DNA from 2 places in the Rhodobium gokarnense genome. Region 1 is predicted to be linked to the other one. Evidence: riboswitches for the same ligand, from Rfam matches in the RefSeq annotation. Region 1 holds a riboswitch; the other holds the start of a gene.
What was found. A riboswitch is a leader RNA that binds a small molecule or an ion and turns the genes downstream of it on or off. The one in region 1 is predicted to bind thiamine pyrophosphate.

Region 1 (7,202 bases):
GCGACACCGGCATCGCCTTCGTGGCGCTTCCGCAGAACCCGCCGCGCAACGTCAACTGGTCGTCGAGCGGGCGCTGGGTGCACCTGGCCAAGATCGCCTTCGAGAAGTACTTCCTGCGCAAGGTGCGCAAGGGCTCGACCGAACCCTATTACGAAAAGGTCGTGCTGCAGCTCCTCGACATCGGCAAGCTGAAGGAAAAGGTGCTCGGGTAATTCCGGCCCGATTTTCATCGCCAAGACCACGCCGCGCCCGGTCCGCCGGGCGCGGTTTTTGTTTTCCGCCGTATGGCCGTTTGCGGCTGCCGGTTCGAGGATGCCTCTCCCCTCGCTCTGCGTCACCACCGGACTTGATCCGGTGGTCCATGATGAGGCGCGGCAAGAACCGGCCCAATGGGTTGTTCCGAAAGGCATCATGGATTGCCGTGTCAAGCACGGCAATGACGCGGAGTGGGTGGATCCCGGGGTGCGCAAGTGGGGGCTGATCCCTGTCGGGCCGGTGCGGCAATAAAGCTGGAGCGGACCAATCGGGAGCGCCAAGCCTTAAAGGCTGGTGCTGGCCAGACCCCCGACCCGCAGACTATCAGCCTATATGACATGACTACGGAGGGGAGAATCTCGTCCGTCAACATGCATGATGCATGACTATGGATGCTCTATCGCCCGGACATCCGATCGCCGTCGCAGCATGTCCTTTGCCGCAAGGACCGCGCCGCCGGTGATGGCCAGGCAGGCGATGACGACGGGCCAGGAGGCGACGCCGAAGCCGAAGGCGATGAGGATCAGGGTGGACAGAAGCGGGGCGGCGTAGGAGGCGGCGCCGAGGACCTGGATGTCGCCCTTCTTCACGCCGACGTCCCAGACATAAAAGGCCGCGCCGACCGGCATCAGGCCGAGGCCGGCAACGGCAAGCCACTCGCCCGCATCGGCCGGCCAGACGGTTTGTTCGAAAAGGAGATGGCACACAGCGCTGAGGGCGGCACCGGCAAGGCAGAAGCCGGCGACGGCGTCGGTCGGGACGCCCGCAAAGCGCCGCGAGACAACGGAATAGGTCGACCATGTCAGCGCGCAGACGGCGGCCGCCAGATAGCCGGTGGTGTATTCGGCGTTGAACGCAAAACCCCTGCCGCCGGTGACGATGAGCGCCGTGCCGAAAAGGCCGAGAAGGGATCCCGCGATGTGGAACCAGCGCAGGCGTTCGCCGGGCAGCAACGCGGAAAAGACGACGATCAGCAGCGGCCAGAGATAGGCGATGAGGCCGGCCTCGACCGGTGGGGCGTTCCTCAGCGCCGTATAGTAGAAAAAGTGGTAGCCGAAGAGGCCGCCGACGCCGAGGAGCCAGACCGGCCAGGGCTGGATGAGCGCACCGGCGGCGCCGGGCCTCCAGGTCCAGGAGACGACGCCGATCAGTCCGCCGAGGCCCATGGTCAGCGCCAGGAGCTGGAACGGCGGGACCTTGCCGCTTGCCGCGGTGAAGAGCGCGAGCAGCGCCCACATCAGGACGGCGGTAAAGCCGATCAGGGTGGCGAGGCGGACGGTCATGGCAGGGTTTACCCGGCGAACCGGTCGGTCGCCGCGATCAGCGCGGAGCGGATGCCCGGCTCGGAAAAGGCGTGGCCGGCATCGTCGATGACGGTGAACTCGGCCTCCGGCCAGGCCTTGTGCAGGTCGTAGGCCGTGCGCATGGGCGTCGCCGCGTCGTAGCGGCCCTGGACGATGACGCCGGGTATGGCTTTGAGGCGTCCCGCGTCGCGGATGAGCTGGCCTTCGTCCAGGAAGCCGGCATTGACGAAGTAGTGGTTCTCGATGCGGGCAAAGGCGAGGGCGAAATTTTCCTCGCCGAAGTCGGCGGCGAAATCCGCGTTGGGCAGGAGCGTGATGGTGCGGCCCTCCCAGATCGACCAGGCTCTTGCCGCCTCAAGCTGTGCGGTACGGTCGGACCCGGTAAGGCGCCGGTGATAGGCGGCAAGGAGGTCGCTCCGCTCGTCGTCGGGGATCGGGGCGAGGAAGTCGTCCCAGTAGTCCGGGAAGAGCCAGGAGGCGCCCTCCTGATAGTACCAGGCGAGCTCGGAGCTGCGCAGGGTGAAGACGCCGCGCAGGATCAGCTCGCTGACCCGGTCCGGGTGCCTTTCGGCATAGGCGAGCGCGAGGCACGAGCCCCAGGAGCCGCCGAAGACCAGCCATTTGTCGATGCCGTGCATCTCGCGCAGCGCCTCGATGTCGGCGACGAGGTGCCAGGTGGTGTTGGCCTCCAGCGAGGCGTGGGGTTTCGAGCGGCCGCAGCCGCGCTGGTCGAACAGGATGACGTTGTAGCGCTCCGGGTCGAAATAGCGCCGCTGCTGGGCATTGCAGCCGCCGCCGGGGCCGCCATGCAGGAACACCGCCGGCTTTCCGTCCGGGTTGCCGCAGGCCTCCCAGTAGACCTCGTGGCCGTCGCCGGTCTGAAGCATGCCGGAGGCGTAGGGCTCGATGGGGGGATAGAGCGGCCGGTGTCGCATGGCGGGATCCGTCGGTTCTGGAAATCCGGCTCTTCATAACATGGCCAGAGGATGTCGCCAGCCGCCAAACGATGCCGCCAAAAAGAAACGGGAGCGGCCGGGGCCGCTCCCGCTCGATGTTACAAAGCTTTGTCGCCGGCGGTCAGACCATGTACTGGCCGCCATTGGCCGAGAGCGTCGAGCCGGTGATGAAGCCGGCGTCTTCCGAGGCGAGGAAGACGACGCAGCGGGCGATCTCCTCCGGCTCGCCGAGGCGGCCGATAGGGATCATGCCGATGATGGACTCCAGCACCTTTTCCGGCACGGCGCGGACCATCTCGGTCCCGATATAGCCCGGGCAGATGGCGTTGACGGTGATGCCCTTGCGGGCGCCTTCCTGGGCCAGCGCCTTGGTGAAGCCGATCTCGCCGGCCTTGGCGGCGGAATAGTTGGACTGGCCCATCTGGCCCTTCTGGCCGTTGACGGAGGAGATGCTGATGACGCGGCCGAAGCTGCGCTCGCGCATGCCCTCCCAGACATGGCGGGTCATGTTGAAGAGCGCGTTCAGATTGGTGTCGATGACGGCGGACCACTGCTCGGGCGTCATCTTGTGGAACATGCCGTCGCGGGTGATGCCGGCATTGTTGACCAGCACGTCGACCGGGCCGATATCGGCCTCGACCTTGGCGATGCCTTCCGCGCAGGCATTGAAGTCGGAGACGTTCCACTTGTAGACCGGGATGCCGGTCTCTTCGTGGAATTTGGAGGCGGCCTCGTCATTGCCCGCATAGGTCGCGGCGACGGAATAGCCGGCATCCTTCAAGGCTTTGGAAATGGCGGCGCCGATGCCTCTGGTGCCGCCGGTAACAATCGCAACTTTACCCATATCTGTTTCCTCACTGTTCGTTTTTGTGTTTGTGCTTTTGCTTGTGACTTCTCCGGCCCGTCGAAATAGAAAGCCCGCGGCGGGCCGACCGCCGCGGGCGTGATTGCTCCTTCTCCTAGCGCTCGACGCAGAGCGCGACGCCCATGCCGCCGCCGATGCACAGGGTGGCAAGGCCCTTCTTGGCGTCGCGGCGCTTCATCTCGTGCAGCAGCGTCACCAGCACCCGGGCGCCGGAAGCGCCGATCGGGTGGCCGATGGCGATGGCGCCGCCATTGACGTTGACGATGTCGGTGTTCCAGCCCATGTCCTTGTTGACCGCGCAGGCCTGGGCGGCGAAGGCCTCGTTGGCCTCCACGAGGTCGAGGTCGTCGACCGACCAGCCGGCCTTTTCCAGCGCCTTGCGCGAGGCCGGGATCGGGCCGGTGCCCATGATCGCCGGATCGACGCCGGCGGTCGCCCAGGACTTGATGCGGGCGAGCGGCTCAAGGCCGCGCTTCTCGGCTTCTGCGGCCGACATCAGGACGATGGCGGCGGCGCCGTCATTGATGCCCGATGCGTTGCCGGCGGTCACCGTGCCGTCCTTGGTAAAGGCCGGGCGCAGCTTGGCGACGCCGTCGATGGTGGCGCCGAGGCGGATATATTCGTCGTCCTCCACGACCCGCTCCTTGCGCCGTTCGACGACGGTCACGGGCACGATCTCGTCCTTGAACCGGCCCGCCTTCTGCGCCTCTTCGGCCTTGTTCTGGGAGGCGACGGCGAAGGCGTCCTGCTCATCGCGGGTGAGCTGCCACTGGGTGGCGACGTTCTCGGCCGTGTTGCCCATGTGATAGCCGTTGAAGGCGTCCCACAGGCCGTCCTTGATCATGGAATCGATCATCTTGTAGTCGCCCATCTTGTGGCCGGCCCGAAGGTTGGCGCAGTGGGGCGACAGCGTCATGTTTTCCTGGCCGCCGGCGACGATGACGTCGGCATCGCCGCACAGGATCTGCTGCATGCCGAGGGCGACGGTCCTGAGCCCCGAGCCGCAGACCTGGTTGACGACCCAGGCCGTTGCCTCCTTTGGCAGGCCGGCGGCGATTGCGGCCTGGCGCGCCGGGTTCTGGCCCTGTGCCGCGGTCAGCACCTGGCCGAAGATCACCTCGTCGACGTCTTCCGGGGCAACGGAGGCGCGCTCCAGGGCGGCCTTGATGGCGACCGCGCCGAGTTCGTGCGCAGGGGTGTTGGAAAACGAGCCGTTGAAGCTTCCAACGGGTGTGCGCGCGGCGCTGACGATTACAACTTCACTGGTCTGACCCATCCGTTCCTCCCGGGTGTCTGGTCTTGAGCATGCATGCATTTGAGGGCTTGTCTTTGCGGGTTAAAACCCGTGCGCCCGATGCCGGATACACGGAATAGACCTATCGGTTCCGGTTGAGTCAACCGTACTATTCGGTGATGCGGATGTTCCCGTCGACGTAGAGGATGCTGCACCACGGCAAGGATTCCGGGGCCGCGAGGAGCCTTTCGGGGCGGCCGAAACCGCCCGGTTTCCGTCGCGGGCCAAATCTATTCCTTGCGAGGCGCCGTTTTCGGCGCATAGGATGCCGCAAGTGGTTGTGCAGTGCGGCCGCTCGCAAAAACAACAAGGCGAATCCAAGGGGCAGGGAACGGATGGCGAAAACAGAAAAACCGACCGTCATCAAGAAATACGCGAACCGGCGGCTCTACAACACCGGGACGAGCACCTATGTGACGCTCGAAGACCTCGCCGAGATGGTCAAGAACGAGGACGACTTCGTCGTCTTCGATGCCAAATCCGGCGACGAGATCACCCGTTCGGTGCTGACCCAGATCATCTTCGAGCAGGAGAACAAGGGCCAGAACCTCCTGCCGATCGCCTTCCTCAGGCAGCTCATCCGGTTTTACGGCGATTCCATGCAGACGCTGGTGCCGAGCTATCTGGAATTCTCCATGTCGTCCTTCGCCAAGGAGCAGGAAAAGCTGCGCCAGCAGATGACCGCCTCGATCGGCCAGACCGCCTTCGAGGCGCTGGAGGACCAGGTGCGGCGCAACACCGACATGTTCGAAAAGGCGATGCGCATGTTCCTGCCCTTCGGTGCCGGCGGTGTCGGTACAGGCACTGGCGGCACAGGCACTGGCGGACCGGGCACCGGCGGACCGGGCGCGGGCACAACGGGTGCCGGCAGTACCGGCACGGGCGCCGGCGGCGACGCCAGGCCGGAGGAACCCTCCGACATTTCCGACCTCAAGAAGCAGCTTTCCCAGATGCAGAAGCAGCTCGACGCGCTTTCCGGCAAGGACGAGGACTGAACCCGGCGCGTTTGGCGACGGTCATTGCGGGAGCCGGACGGGCACCCGGCGGGAGCGGCCATTGACAAGGCCCCGGCCGGCGCGCAGTCTCTGTCCATTCACCCGGGGGGTCCCGACAAGGGGCTGAGATGCTGATGGCGCCGCCCGGCGCAGCGCAGTGACCCGACGAACCTGATCCAGTTCATACTGGCGTAGGGATGGTGCACCGGCTGCGCGGCTTCGGCCGAATCGTCCTGAGGCGACGTCCTCGCGGTCCTTCTCCATTCAACGCGGAACTGGGTCTCCAACGCTTCGAGCTCTGGAGGCTCCGACCGATGACCGACCATACCCCCACCGTCACCACGGGCCCGCTGCCCGCCTCGCGCCGCGTCTGGCATAGGGGCGCCGTGCACCCCGACATTCGCGTTCCGATGCGCGAGATCGACCTGCATCCCACCGCTGGCGAGCCGCCCGTCACCGTCTATGACAGCTCCGGTCCCTATACGGACCCTGAGGCCGAGATCGCCATCGACAAGGGCCTGCCGCGCCTGCGCGCCGGCTGGATCGCCGCGCGCGGCGACACCGAGGCCTATGACGGCCGCCACGTGACGCCCGCGGACAACGGCTTTGCCGACGGTGCGCGTCTGACGCCGGAATTCCCCGTCCGCCATCGGCCTCTTCGGGCGACAGGGGGACGGGCGGCGACGCAGATGGCCTATGCAAGGGCCGGCATCGTCACGCCGGAAATGGAGTTCGTCGCGATCCGCGAGAACCTCGGCAGGCAGGCGGCGAAAGAGGCGCCGGCGCGCGACGGCGAGGCGTTCGGCGCCGAGATCCCCGACCTCATCACGCCGGAATTCGTGCGCGACGAGGTGGCGAGGGGCCGGGCGATCATTCCCGCCAACATCAACCACCCGGAGGCCGAGCCGATGGCCATCGGGCGCAACTTCCTCGTCAAGATCAACGCCAATATCGGCAATTCCGCCGTCACGTCCTCGATGGCCGAGGAGGTGGAGAAGATGGTCTGGGCGACGCGCTGGGGCGCCGATACGGTCATGGACCTCTCCACGGGGCGCAACATCCACAACATCCGCGACTGGATCCTGCGCAACAGCCCGGTGCCGATCGGCACCGTGCCGCTCTACCAGGCCCTGGAGAAGGTCGGCGGCATCGCCGAGGATCTCTCCTGGGAGGTGTTCCGCGACACGCTGGTCGAACAGGCCGAGCAGGGGGTGGACTATTTCACCATCCATGCCGGCGTTCGGCTGCACATGATCCCGCTGACGGTGGGCCGGGTGACGGGGATCGTCAGCCGAGGCGGCTCGATCATGGCCAAGTGGTGCCTGCACCACCACCGCGAGAGCTTCCTCTACGAGCATTTCGACGAGATCTGCGACATCGCGCGGGCCTATGACGTCTCGTTCAGCCTCGGCGACGGGTTGCGGCCCGGCTCCATCGCCGATGCCAACGACGCCGCCCAGTTCGCCGAGCTGGAGACGCTCGGGGAGCTGACCCAGATCGCCTGGGCGAAGGACTGCCAGGTGATGATCGAGG
Region 2 (7,202 bases), on a different contig from region 1:
GCATTCCATGCACCGGCTGATTTCGGAAAAGATCCTGAAGATCGATCCGGACACGCTGCGCGTCGTCACCCACGATGTCGGCGGCGGCTTCGGCACCAAGATGTTCGTCTACCGGGAATATCCGCTGGCGCTCCATGCCGCGCGGCTGCTCGGCCGGCCGGTGAAATGGGTCGCCGACCGCACCGACCATTTCCTCGGCGACTCGCACGGCCGCGACAACGTCACGAGTGCCGAAGTCGCGCTCGACAAGGACGGCCGGTTCCTCGGGCTCAAGGTCGACATCATCGCCAATATGGGCGCCTATTTCGCCCAGTTCGGGCCCTACATCCCCTGGCTCGGCGCGACCATGATGACCGGCGTCTACGACATCCCGGCGGCGCGCACCCACATCCGCGGCGTCTTCACCCACACCGTGCCACTCGATGCCTATCGCGGCGCGGGGCGGCCGGAATCGGCGTTCCTGCTGGAGCGCCTCGTCGACAAATGCGCCCGCGAGACCGGCATTCCCCAGGACGAGATCCGGCGGCGCAACTTCATTCAACCCGACGCCTTTCCCTACGCGACGCCGGGCGGGCGCACCTATGACGTCGGCGAGTTCGCCGGTCATCTGGACAAGGCGCTCGAGGTTTCCGACTGGACCGGGTTCGAGGCGCGTCTCGCCGACAGCCGCGCGCGCGGGCTCTACCGCGGCATCGGCCTTGCCACCTATATCGAGGCCTGCGCCTTTGCCGGCTCGGAGGGCGCGGAAGTGCGGCTGGAAGAGGACGGCTCGCTCAGCATCCTCATCGGCACGATGTCGAACGGCCAGGGCCACGCCACCGCCTACGGCCAGATCGCGGCCGGCTATTTCGGCGTCGACCTCGACCGGGTCAACCTCGTCCAGGGCGACACCGCAAAGCTGAAGTCCGGCGGCGGCACCGGCGGCTCGCGCTCGATCCCGCTCGGGCTGCCCTCCGTCGACATCGCCAGCCGCACGCTGGTGGAACAGCTCAAGGAGATCGCCGCCGACCGGCTGGAGGCCTCCGTGGAGGATCTGGAACTTGCCGACGGCGAGGTCCGGGTCGTCGGCACCGACAAGGCGGTGAGCCTCGTGGATCTGGCACAGACCGTCGGCGACAGGGAACAGCTGTCGGCAAAGGGCAAGTTCAAGCAGGACGAGGCGACCTATCCGAACGGCAGCCATGTCTGCGAGGTCGAGATCGACCCGGAGACCGGCGTCACGCGGATCGTGCGCTACACCATCGTCGACGACTTCGGCGTCACGGTGAACCCGATCCTGCTCGCCGGCCAGGTCCATGGCGGCGTCGTCCAGGCGGCCGGCCAGGCGCTGATGGAGCACGCGGTCTATGACGAGGACGGCCAGCTCATGACGGCGAGCTTCCTCGACTACACCATGCCGCGGGCCGACGACATGCCGGATATCGGGTTCCAGACCCGCAACGTGCCCTCGACCACCAACATGCTCGGCATCAAGGGGGCGGGCGAGGCCGGCACGATCGGCGCAACGCCGGCCGTCATGAACGCCGTCGTCGACGCGCTCCACCGGTCATGCGGCATCGTCCATATCGACATGCCGGCAACACCGCTCCGGGTCTGGGAGGCAATCCGCCGGGCGTCGGCTTCTGCCGATTGATCTGGCGGAAAAAAATACTACGTTGCGCCTGCGGGTTTCCGAAAAGGCGGGCGCAACATGCAGGGCGACCAGGCACGCGAATACATCCTCGATGCCGCGGCGCATCTCGTTCAGGAGAGCGGGGCCGAGGCCCTGACGCTGCCGGCGATCGCGGCGGCCGCCGACCTCGACCTTGAGGCTGTCGAGGCCGTGTATCCGACCATGGACGACCTCTTTTCGGCGCTCCTCCAGCGCATGTTCGACACCTTCGTTTGCCAGGTCGAGGCGACCATGGGCCGGGACGAGGCGCCGGGCGCCTGGGCGCGGGCCTATGTGGCGGCCTCGTTCCCGCCGGACGACGACAACAAGTTCTCCGACATTGCCGCCGCGCTCCTCAGCAGCACCCTCTACAAGCCGGAGCTGATCCAGCCCTTGCGGGAGCGCCAGCCGGACCTGCAGTCGGCGATGTTTTCCGACGGCATCGATCCGCTCAATGCCGCGATCGTGCGGCTTGCGGTCGACGGCCTGTGGGTGAACCGCATGTTCCGGATCGATGCCGTTCCCAAGGATATGGAACGGCAGGTGCTCGACCGGCTGACGGCGATGGCGGCGGCCCCGTCAAGCCGCTGAACGCGGGATCGGCTGCGACAGCGGGACGCAGCATTGCGCGATTCGCATTTGTCCTTTCGGCGGCAAAGCCGTATGGACAAAGGCGACGATTTGCGTCTGAAGCGTGTTCCTGCCCGAAAACCGATTATCACTTTTCGCTGACGCGTCTTCCGATTCCGCTCCGCGAAAGGTTCGATCCATGCGCCCCGTGCTCGGCGTCATTCTGAAAATCGCCTCCGGTCTGGTGCTGACCGGGATGGTCATGCTGGTCAAGATCGTCGGCGAGCGCATTCCGATCGGCGAGGTGGTGTTCGCGCGCACCTTCTTTTCGCTCTTTCCCATCCTCGCCATGATCGCGATCCGCGGCGAGCTCGGCAGTGCGCTCAGGCTCCACAGGCCCAAGCTGCATGTCGCCCGTGCGGCCGTCGGGCTCATCGCCATGGCCTCCTGGTTCGGGGCGCTGACCATGATGCCGCTGCCGGATGCGACCGCGATCAGCTATTCCGCGCCGCTCTATTCCGTCGCCTTTGCCGCGCTGTTCCTCGGCGAGACGGTGCGCGCCTATCGCTGGGGCGCCGTCTTCGTCGGTTTTGTCGGCATGCTCGTCATCATGTCGCCGCATCTGGGTCTGGGGTCGGTGGCCGAGACGCCCGAGGCGCGCACCGGCGCGCTGCTCTGCCTCGTTGCCGCCGTCGGCATGGCGGGCGCCATGACACTGGTGCGCAAGATGACGGAAACGGAAAAGACGGCCTCGATCGTGCTGTTCTTTGCGCTCGTCGGGTCGGCGCTGTCGCTGGCGACGCTCCCCTTCGGCTGGGTCTGGCCGTCGCCCTACGACGCCTTTCTGCTGGTCATGACGGGGCTCGTCGGCGGGTTCGGCCAGTTCCTTTTGACCCAGAGCTACCGCTATGCGGACGCCTCGACCATCGCGCCGTTCGACTACATCCAGCTCATCTGGGCAATGATGGTCGGCTGGGCCGTGTTCGGCGAGGTGCCGACCCTTGCCTTCTATATCGGCGGGGCGATCGTCGCCGCCTCGGGCCTCTTCGTCATCTACCGCGAGCACCGGCTCGGCCTCGACCGCGACCGCACCCGCCAGCGCCGCGCCGGAACGCCGGCGAAGTATTGAGGATACCGTCACATGGTATCGATGGGCATTGACAAAAAAACCAATACAATTTTAAATGGATTAGATTTTCATTAAACTACCATTAATGGAGGTTGATGTGCGAACGTTGGTAACTTCTCTTTTTGTTGTTGCTTCCTGTAATATGGTGTTCGCAGATTGCAACGGTTATAGCCATATGGTCGGGAGAGAGGCCGCAGCATGGGCAATAACTTGGGATTTCGAAGATTACACGCATCATGGTGTGACTGCTGGCGCTGAGAAGAGCGCAGAGATCGACTATACATGCGGCGGCGATTCGATAACACTGCGGCAATTCAATGCAAGTGATAGAAATAACTGTTCTTACACGGGTTGGATCAATGGTACGCGGGTGCGTGGTACATACACATGCAGCGGCATTCCTGGCCCTCACAATTTTTCTGGAAGGCTGACCAATCGTTGAATGAGAGATATTAGTATTCTGGAATTTTTAAAAATTTAAAAATTCACAGTCATATCTCTCTTGCTATATTTTATTTCATATTATTCTGTTTCATAGATCCAATACGGCCTGAATATTGCTTTTCACTGTAAGGGTCTGGCTGCGGGGGTGCAGGTCTTCCAAAACGCCAACGGAATTCGGCTACTTTTTTCTAGTAGTCGCTCTTAAGGCTGGCAGAAGGCCTAAAACGCCTTGAAGGTGACGATGGTCTTGGTGTCCTGGATGCCGGGGATGACGTGCACCTTCTGGTTCACGAAGTGGCCGATATCGGTGTCGTCCTCGACATAGAACTTGACCAGGAGGTCGTGGTCGCCGGCGATCGAATAGATCTCCGAGGCGATCTCGGCATCGGCGATCTCGGTGGCGACGTCGTAGGCCTTGCCGAGCTGCGACTTGATGAGGACGAAAAACGGTTTCATGGCCGGCATTCTCCGCAAAGCATTGGACGAGTTCCCCGCAACAGATGGCATTGTTGCGCCCGGGAGGCAAGGCGGGTCTGGCCCCTCCGGCACCCGCGCATGGTTAGCCGGGCTCTTGCAATCACGCCCGATTGGCTTTACGTCTTTCAGCGTATTCCAAGGGGGTGCCCGAACGGGCTGAGAGGCGGTCTGCCAACCCCAAGAACCTGATCCGGATCATGCCGGCGGAGGGATTGGGATGAGCGTTTCTCTCATCTTCACGACATCAATCGATCGGACCTTCTCCCGACAGGGGAGGCGGCCATGACGCACGGCCATGCCGTCACCGCAGGCGCGATCGCCGCGGCTCTTGACGAAGTGCGAGAAGCGCGACCGCGCGTCCACTGCATCACCAATACGGTCGCCCAGACTTTTTCGGCCAACACGCTGCTGGCGCTCGGCGCCGTTCCCAGCATGACGCTTGCCGCCGACGAGATCGGCGATTTCGTCGCCAGGGCCGACGGGCTTCTCGTCAATCTCGGCACCTTCGATGCCCTTCGCGCCGAGGCCGTCGACGCGGCGATGCCGGCGGCGAAGGAGCGGGCGCTTTCCTGGTGCCTCGATCCGGCGCATGCGGAATCCTCACCGCGGCGCATCGCGCTTGCCCGGCGGCTGATCGATCTCGGACCGGCCGTCCTTCGCTGCAATGCCGACGAATTCCGCACCCTGTTCGAGGCCGAACCGGGGCCCGACACCGTTGCCCGGGCGGCACTGCGCCATGGCATCGTCGTCGCGCTGACCGGCGCGCGCGACATCCTTTCCGACGGGGATCGGACCGTCTTCCTTGACAACGGCCATCCCCTGCAGGCGCGGGTGACGGCGGCCGGCTGCGCCGCGAGCGCAGTCGTTGCCGCCTTCCTTGCCGTCATCGGCGATCCGCTCATTGCGACGGCCGCGGGCCTTTCCGCCGTCGGCGTTGCGGCGGAAATCGCCGGCGAGACGGCGGCCGGGCCGGCCAGCCTGCAGGTCGGCTTCCTCGATACGCTCTACGGCCTCGATGCGGCAACGCTTCAGGCCCGCCTCACGCTTTGCCCGGCCGACGTCCCGGCCGGGCTCTAACCACACTTTCCATATCTCAGGGAGACCGGGACATGACGGCGATCGCCGTGACTATTGCGGGAACCGACTCCGGCGGCGGCGCCGGGGTTCAGGCAGACCTCAAGACCTTTTCCGCCCTCGGCGTCTACGGCGCCAGCGTCGTTGCCGCGCTGACCGCCCAGAACACCCATGGCGTCACCGGCATCCACGACGTGCCGCCGGAATTCGTCACCGCGCAGATGGATGCGGTGTTTTCCGACCTTGCCGTCAACGCCGTGAAGATCGGCATGCTGTCGCGGCCGGCCGTGATCGAGGTGGTGGCGGCGGGCCTTGCCGCGCACGCCCAGGAGATCGTGGTGCTCGACCCGGTCATGGTCGCGGCCTCCGGCGACCCGCTCCTGGTGCCGGAGGCGGTCGAGACGCTGATCTCGGTGTTGGTGCCGAAGGCGCTCCTGATCACGCCGAACCTTTTCGAGGCGGCGCGGATGCTGGCCGAGCCGGTGGCGTCGGACGCCGATGCCATGACCCGCCAGGCCGAGGCGCTGTTGAAGCTCGGCCCGCGGGCCGTGCTCCTGAAGGGCGGCCACGGCAGCGGGACGGAAAGCTCCGATCTTCTCGTCACGGCCGATGGCGAGAGCCACTGGTTCACCGCGCCGCGGCACGAGACGCAGAACACCCACGGCACCGGCTGCACGCTGTCCTCGGCGATCGCGGCCGGGCTGGCCAAGGGCCGGAACCTCACCGAGGCCGTGGGTGAGGCCAAGGACTACGTCACGGCGGCGATCCGCGCCGCCGACGGGCTCCGGATCGGCTCCGGCCACGGACCCGTCCACCATTTCCACGCACTCTGGAAGGATTGAGCCATGACCGGACATCCGGACCGCACGGGCCTTTCCCGCCGCGCCGCCCTCGGCGCGACCCTTGCCGGCGCCGCCGGCGCCATGCTCGCCCGCCCGGCGCTTGCCGCGCCGGCGTCCGAGGCCATCGAATGGCGCATGGTCACTTCCTGGCCGAAGAACCTGCCGGGACCGGGCGTGACCGCGGAACGGCTGGCCAAGCGCATTGCCGACCTCAGCGGCGGGCGCCTCACCATCAAGGTCTATGCCGCCGGCGAACTGGTGCCGCCGCTGGAAGTCTTCGATGCCGTCACCAACGGGGCGGCGGAAATGGCCCATACGGCTTCGCTTTTCTGGCAGGGCAAGATGCCGGCCGCCGCGCTGTTCACAGCCGGGCCGTTCGGGCTGACGCCGCTGGAGCACATCGCCTGGATCAACCATGGCGGCGGCCAGGAGGTCTGGGAAAAGCTCTATGCGCCCTTCGGCGTCCGCCCGCTGATGGCCGGCAATACGGGCTTCCAGATGGGCGGCTGGTTCCGCAAGGAGATCACCTCCCTCGACGACCTCAAGGGCCTGAAGATCCGCATGCCGGGGCTCGGCGGAGAGGTCATGCGCCGGCTCGGCGCGACCCCGGTCTCGCTGCCGCCGGGCGAGATCTTCACCGCGCTGGAAAGCGGCGTCATCGACGGCACCGAATTCCTCGGGCCCTGGAGCGATGCCGCGCTCGGCTTCTACAAGGTGGCGAAATACTACTACGCCCCCGGCTTCCACGAGCCGAACGGCACCGGCGAGGCCTTGGTCTCCAAAGAGGCGTTCGCGGCGCTGCCGGCCGACCTTCAGGCGGTCGTGGAACACGCCGCGGCGGCGGAGAACATCTTCGCGCTGACCGAGTCCGAATGGCACAACGGGGCAGCGCTGACGCGGCTGCGCGAGGAGCACGGCGTGGAGCTGCGCTACTATCCCGACACGCTGCTTGCCGCCGCCGCTACCGCAAGCGAGGACGTCCTCGACATGGTCGCGGACCATGATGCCGTCAGCG

Region 2: another riboswitch for thiamine pyrophosphate. It lies ahead of M2319_RS22970 (hydroxyethylthiazole kinase); the one in region 1 lies ahead of thiC (phosphomethylpyrimidine synthase ThiC).

Annotation. Positions count from the first base shown of each region.
Region 1 is NZ_JAOQNS010000015.1:69,273-76,474, forward strand. Features, by position in the region: gene M2319_RS21150 (NAD(P)/FAD-dependent oxidoreductase) at 1-212, shown strand, start outside; gene yddG (aromatic amino acid exporter YddG) at 642-1,538, opposite strand; gene pip (prolyl aminopeptidase) at 1,547-2,494, opposite strand; gene phbB (beta-ketoacyl-ACP reductase) at 2,637-3,359, opposite strand; gene M2319_RS21170 (acetyl-CoA C-acetyltransferase) at 3,475-4,656, opposite strand; gene phaR (polyhydroxyalkanoate synthesis repressor PhaR) at 5,010-5,669, shown strand; TPP riboswitch at 5,763-5,885, shown strand; gene thiC (phosphomethylpyrimidine synthase ThiC) at 5,984-7,202, shown strand, end outside.
Region 2 is NZ_JAOQNS010000022.1:7,696-14,897, forward strand. Features, by position in the region: gene M2319_RS22950 (xanthine dehydrogenase family protein molybdopterin-binding subunit) at 1-1,633, shown strand, start outside; gene M2319_RS22955 (TetR family transcriptional regulator) at 1,691-2,242, shown strand; gene M2319_RS22960 (DMT family transporter) at 2,421-3,350, shown strand; gene M2319_RS22965 (Lrp/AsnC ligand binding domain-containing protein) at 4,014-4,250, opposite strand; TPP riboswitch at 4,401-4,500, shown strand; gene M2319_RS22970 (hydroxyethylthiazole kinase) at 4,554-5,348, shown strand; gene thiD (bifunctional hydroxymethylpyrimidine kinase/phosphomethylpyrimidine kinase) at 5,381-6,187, shown strand; gene M2319_RS22980 (TRAP transporter substrate-binding protein) at 6,191-7,202, shown strand, end outside.